2 regions of the Geobacillus sp. G4 genome follow, and region 2 is predicted to be linked to the other one. Evidence: riboswitches for the same ligand, from Rfam matches in the RefSeq annotation. Region 2 holds a riboswitch; the other holds the start of a gene.
What was found. Region 2 has a riboswitch for S-adenosylmethionine ahead of ABS784_RS07880 (methionine ABC transporter ATP-binding protein). Riboswitches for the same ligand answer to the same signal wherever they lie in the genome.
Positions count from the first base shown of each region.

Region 1: linked by a shared signal. The riboswitch ahead of mtnW (2,3-diketo-5-methylthiopentyl-1-phosphate enolase) and the one ahead of ABS784_RS07880 (methionine ABC transporter ATP-binding protein) in region 2 are both predicted to bind S-adenosylmethionine.

Region 1 covers NZ_JBEPJY010000001.1:407,786-410,990, reverse strand. Annotated here, with positions in the region: gene ABS784_RS02055 (carbon-nitrogen family hydrolase) at 1-162, opposite strand, end outside; gene ABS784_RS02050 (pyridoxal phosphate-dependent aminotransferase) at 260-1,447, shown strand; SAM riboswitch class I at 1,532-1,640, shown strand; gene mtnW (2,3-diketo-5-methylthiopentyl-1-phosphate enolase) at 1,712-2,953, shown strand; gene mtnX (2-hydroxy-3-keto-5-methylthiopentenyl-1-phosphate phosphatase) at 2,950-3,205, shown strand, end outside.
Region 2 covers NZ_JBEPJY010000005.1:71,095-74,299, forward strand. Annotated here, with positions in the region: gene ABS784_RS07875 (methionine ABC transporter permease) at 1-633, opposite strand, end outside; gene ABS784_RS07880 (methionine ABC transporter ATP-binding protein) at 623-1,651, opposite strand; SAM riboswitch class I at 1,739-1,848, opposite strand; gene ABS784_RS07885 (sterol-binding protein) at 1,922-2,269, opposite strand; gene ABS784_RS07890 (thioredoxin family protein) at 2,420-2,737, opposite strand; gene ABS784_RS07895 (toprim domain-containing protein) at 2,734-3,093, opposite strand; gene ABS784_RS07900 (YusG family protein) at 3,192-3,205, opposite strand, start outside.

The DNA of each region.
Region 1 (3,205 bases), on a different contig from region 2:
TAGGCGCGTCAAATCGTAGCCGGTCGTCCATAATTCCGGCAGCACGATGATATTCGCGCCGTCCTTGACGGCCGATTCAATGGCGCTTTCCGCGCACCGTTCGTTTTCGTTCGGGTCGCCAAACGCAATATCAAGCTGGAGGCAGGCGATGCGGATCGTCATGAGTTTTCACCTCGAAAAAATTTTGCTTTACATTTTGCTTTTTACGATATATGATGTTGCACTAGAATTTCAAGAATTTTTTAAGAAGGTGTGGGCGATGACGATGGAAATTCCTTTTTCCGAGCTGCTTGAGCAGCTGCCAAAGCAATTTTTCGCCTCGCTTGTCGCAAAAGTCGGGGAGAAAATCAAGGCCGGATGCGACGTGATCAATTTAGGGCAAGGCAACCCGGATCAGCCGACGCCAAAGCATATCGTTGAGGCGATGCAGCGGGCGGCGGCCAATCCGAAATACCATAAATATTCGCCATTTCAAGGCTACTTCTTTTTGAAAGAAGCCATTGCCGCGTTTTACGCGCGTGAATACGGGGTGAACGTCGATCCAGACCGCGAAGTCGCCATTTTGTTCGGCGGCAAGGCCGGGCTTGTCGAGCTGCCGCTTTGCCTCGTCAACCCGGGCGATGTGGTGCTTGTCCCGGACCCGGGCTATCCGGACTATTGGTCGGGGATCGCGCTTGCCCGCGCGCGGATGGAAATGATGCCGCTTGTTGCGGAAAACGGTTTTTTGCCGGACTATGAAGCCATTCCGGCGGCAGTGGCCGACCGAGCGAAGCTCATGTTTTTAAACTATCCGAACAATCCGACCGGTGCGACGGCGACAAAGGAATTTTTCGCGGAGACGGTGGCGTTTGCCGCCAAGCACGGCATTGCCGTCGTGCACGATTTCGCTTATGGAGCGATCGGCTTTGACGGCCGGAAACCGGTCAGCTTCCTGGAAGCCGATGGGGCGAAAGACGTCGGCGTCGAAATTTATACGTTTTCGAAAACATACAATATGGCCGGCTGGCGCGCGGCGTTTGCCGTCGGCAACGAGCGGATCATTCGGGCGCTTGAGCTTTTGCAGGATCATTTGTATGTCAGCTTGTTCGGCGCCATCCAGGAAGCGGCCGCCGCGGCGCTCCTTGGTCCGCAAGATTGTGTCACGGAGTTGGTCGCATTGTATGAGGCGCGCCGCAATGCGTTCATCGCTGCGCTCTGCGAGATCGGTTGGGAAGCGCCGGCGCCATATGGGTCGTTTTTCGCCTGGCTTCCGCTGCCAAAAGGCATATCATCCGCTGAGTTTGCCGACATGCTGCTTGAGCGGGCGCATGTCGCCGTCGCCCCAGGCATCGGGTTCGGCGAGCACGGCGAAGGGTATGTGCGCGTCGGCCTCTTGACCGATGAAGCGCGGCTTCGCGAAGCAGCGGAGCGGATCGGCCGCCTTGGATTGTTCGAAAAAAATTTTTGAAAAATGATTGACAACGCCAATCGGCGATGTCATAATTCAAAGTAAATTTGCCAATTGTTTGACAAGTGCATAAACGAGCAGGCTTTCTTATCAAGAGCAGGCGGAGGGACGAGCCCAATGAAGCCCGGCAACCGGCTTGGCGCGCGCCAAGCACGGTGCTAATTCTTGCAGCGGAAACGCTGAGAGATAAGAAGAGCGCCATGGATGAGTGACGCCTCTTCTTATGAAGAGGCGTTTTTATTTCGAGATTGAGAGGGATGAACGATGAGTGCAGTGATGGCAACGTATTTGCTTCATGATGAAACAGACATTCGGAAAAAGGCGGAAGGGATCGCGCTCGGCTTGACGATCGGCACGTGGACCGACTTGCCGGCGTTGGAGCAGGAGCAGCTTCGCAAACATAAAGGGGAAGTCGTCGCTATTGAAGAGCTTGGCGAGAGCGAGCGGGTAAACGCCTATTTCGGCAAGCGGTTGAAGCGGGCAATCGTCAAAATCGCTTACCCGACCGTCAACTTCAGCGCCAATTTGCCAGCATTGTTGGTGACGACGTTCGGCAAGCTGTCGCTTGACGGGGAAGTGCGGTTGCTTGATTTGGCATTTCCGGAAGAATGGAAGCGGCAGTTTCCGGGGCCGCGCTTTGGCATCGCCGGCATTCGCGACCGAGTCGGGGTGCATAACCGCCCACTGTTGATGAGCATTTTTAAAGGCATGATCGGCCGCGATTTGGCGTACTTGACGTCGGAATTGAAAAAACAGGCGCTCGGCGGCGTTGACCTGGTCAAAGACGATGAAATTTTGTTTGACAGCGAACTTCTTCCGTTTGAAAAGCGGATCACCGAGGGCAAGGCGGCGCTTCAGGAAGTGTACGAACAAACAGGCAAGCGGACGTTGTATGCCGTCAACTTGACCGGCAAAACGTTTGCGTTAAAGGACAAAGCGAAACGAGCCGCCGAGCTTGGCGCTGATGTGCTGTTGTTTAACGTCTTCGCTTATGGGCTTGACGTGTTGCAGGCGTTGCGCGAGGATGGGGAGATTGCGGTGCCGATTATGGCTCACCCGGCGTTCAGCGGCGCTGTTACGCCGTCCGAATTTTATGGGGTGGCGCCTTCGCTTTGGCTTGGAAAGCTTTTGCGGCTCGCCGGCGCCGACTTTGTCCTGTTCCCGTCGCCGTATGGCAGCGTGGCCTTGGAGCGTGAGCAGGCGCTTGGCATCGCAAGGGCGCTCACCGACGACCAAGAGCCGTTTGCCCGGGCGTTTCCGGTGCCGTCGGCCGGCATTCACCCGGGATTGGTGCCGCTCATCATCCGCGATTTCGGCCTTGACACCATCGTCAACGCCGGCGGCGGCATTCACGGCCATCCGGACGGGGCGATCGGGGGCGGCCGGGCGTTTCGCGCGGCGATCGACGCGGTGTTGGCCGGCCGTCCGCTTCGTGAGGCGGCTGCAGAAAACGAAGCGCTGCAAAAAGCGATCGACCGCTGGGGCGTCGTTGAGGTGGAAGCATGACGAAACAGCTTGTTCTCTTTTGTGATTTTGACGGCACCATTACGGAAAACGACAACATCATCGCTATTATGAAACAGTTCGCCACGCCGGAGTGGGAGGCGTTAAAAGACGACATTCTCGCTGAGCGCATTTCCGTTCAGGAAGGAGTGGGGAAGATGTTTTCCCTCCTTCCGTCCACGTTGAAGGATGAAATTGTGGATTTCCTGCGGCGCACCACCCGGTTGCGCGCGGGATTCCGAGAGTTTGTCGCGT
Region 2 (3,205 bases):
GATCAGCTGAATGATAAATACAATGACCAACACCAATACGGTTGCGACAAATGTCACATCGTTATGGTTGCGCTGGAACCCTTCCAAATACGCCAAGTTCCCAAGCCCGCCGGCGCCGATGGCTCCAGCCATCGCTGTATAGCTGACGAGCGACACCGCCGTCACCGTAATGCCGGAGACAAGCGCCGGCAAAGACTCCGGCAGCAGCACTTTCCAAATGATCGTCCACGTTGAGGCGCCCATCGCTTGAGCTGCTTCGATGACGCCTTTATCAATTTCGCGAAGAGCGATTTCGACCATGCGGGCGTAAAACGGCGCGGCCCCAATGACCAAAGCCGGCAGCGCCGCATTGGCGCCAAGCATCGTCCCGACGAGCCATGTTGTAAACGGAATGAGCAAAATGATCAAAATAATAAACGGAATAGAGCGGAAAATGTTCACAAACGCAGCAATCACTGTATTGACAAACCGGTTTTCCCATAGGTTGCCCTTCGCTGTCAAAAATAGAAGCAAGCCAAGAACGATTCCGAGGACGAAAGTGGCCGCCACCGCCACTCCCGTCATATACAGCGTCTCGACCGTCGCCGCCCACATCGTCTCCCATTGCACGTTCGGCAGGAGGTTAGCGAGCATCGTGAATCACCTCCACCGCTACTTGCTGGCGTTGAATATAGTCAAGCGCCCGGTCGATTTCATCCCTCGCCCCGTCGAGGTGCACGAACAGCACCCCATAGGCGCCTTGATGGGTTTGCGAAATTTTCCCTTGCAAAATGTTGACATCGACGGCAAACTGACGCACCACCTCGGTGATGAGCGGCTTTCCGGCTGCCGCGCCGACGAACGTCAGCTGCGCGATCAGCCCGCTCGGGTATTGGCCAAACAAATGAGAAATCGCCTCTTCCGTCTCCTCGGGCTCGATCAGCTGCTTGACGAACCGTTTCGTAATCGGTTGCTGCGGGTTGCGGAACACATGCAGCACTTCGCCTTGCTCGACGATTCGGCCGCTTTCCATCACCGCAACGCGGTCGCAAATTTTGCGGATGACGTGCATTTCATGGGTGATCAGCACAATCGTCAGCCCGAGACGCTTGTTGATGTCAACGAGCAAGTCCAAAATCGCATCGGTCGTCTGCGGGTCCAACGCCGATGTCGCCTCGTCGCACAGCAAGACTTTCGGGTTGTTGGCGAGCGCCCGGGCGATGCCGACCCGCTGCTTTTGCCCGCCGCTCAGCTGCGACGGGTAGGCATCCTCGCGCCCGGAAAGGCCGACAAGCTCGATCAATTCATCCACCCGCTTGTTCCGCTCCTCTTTCGGGACGCCGGCAATTTCAAGCGGAAAGGCAATGTTTTCCCTGACTGTGCGAGACCAAAGCAAGTTGAAATGCTGGAAAATCATCCCGATTTCTTGGCGCGCCTTGCGCAGCTCCCGCCCTTTCACGCGCGTCATATCGCGCCCGGCGACGACCACCCGGCCGCTCGTCGGCTTCTCGAGCCCATTGAGCAAGCGGATGAGCGTGCTTTTCCCAGCGCCGCTGTAGCCGATAATGCCGAAAATTTCTCCTTCGCGAATCTCAAGCGACACATTGTCGACTGCCGTGACCGAACCGTTGGCCGCTTGATAGATTTTCGTCACTTGTTCGAGTGTAATCATCGTTTCACCTTCCTCCCCAAGCGGCAGAGCGCAAAAAGAAAACCTTTCTGCCCGCAGAGAACAGAAAGGTATTGTGCACCATTCCGTCTCTTATCTCTCAAAGCAGGCCGCTTTGTGTGAATTGGCACCATTTCAGCACATGCGCTGACGGTTGCCGGGCTTCATTGGGCACATCCCTCCACCTCTCTTGATAAGAGCGCAACAATCGCCTATTCAATTGACTACGAATGTGATTGTATCATTGTCTGTCGAAGCGTGTCAACATCTTTTTTATCCGACGTCCCGATAAGGCTTGGCCAAATGGAGGAGCGATTCAAGAAGCAAAAGCTGGCGGAAGCTTCCTGACACGTGCACTTCACGCAACCGGACGAGCTGCTGCAGCTTCAGTTCGCCGTTCAGCAGGGACGCGAGCGCCTCTTTGGAACCGCGCACCGTCAATGTTTTCCGTTCATCGTTTTCCATCCCTCTAGCGGCTGATTCCTTGCCGATCAACAGCAAGGCGGTTTCGTCATCGCTTTCAAACCGAACATACAGCTGCTCATCCGGCAAAATCGGCATCAAATGGCGCAACCCTTGCATCCGTTCCACGAATTGCCCGATCAATTCACGCATTTCCATTGCGCATCCTCCCCCATTTTCCTTTGTTTCCTTTATTTCCATTCAAAGGGGGGAGAATCCTTTACAAAAATCTCGACAACCCGTTGACGAACGAGCGCCGTTTTTGTCATTTCCCAAGAAATGTGTCAAACAGCGTCAAAAAAAGGCGAATCATCGGGACGGCAAGCAGGCTTGAATCACTTCGTACAAATACGGAACGGAATGAAAGGCATACCACTTGCCTGCGACCGTTCCGTCCCTAAAAAGAAGCAGGCAAGGGACGCTTTCAATTTTCCACTCGGCCGCCTGCTCGGGGATATAGTTAATGTCTGTTTCGTAAAACGGCAGCGCCGGAAACAACTGCTCCACCACCACAAGCATCCGCCGCGCCAGCTGGCACGTGCCGCACAGCGGGGTATACAAGTAAAGGGCCAGAAGCGGCTCGACTTCCACCACTCGCATGACATCGTTTCGGTCGATCGCTTTCACTCGCCTCTTCCCCTCATGAGCGATTCGATGCGGACGTCGAAACGAGCGCGCAACAGCACTTGCGCCAAGTGCCAAGGCGGAGCGGCCGCCACTTCGCCATACGCCCGGTCAATGTAAAGATGCTCCGCCTCTGGAAACATGCGGCGAAACTGCCGGCGCAATTTTTCTCCCGCCTCATCGGCATCGGCCAAGACGTATACATCGCATCCTTCCAGCTCATCGGCCAGCTCCTCAAGGCGCGCATCACTGATCGTGCCGTTTGTGCAGACGATGACGACTGGTTCGTTCAGCACCGCCGCCACTTTTTGCTTGTCTGATCGCCCTTCGACGATGATCACTTTTTCCACGCGTCGCATGTCCGACCCACCTAACTTCAAATGAGGATACTATTATTGTATGTCTTGCGCCGGCCAAATGTTGAAAATGAAAAGCAACGGCCATCCACCGTTGCCTTTCAACACCAGCCCG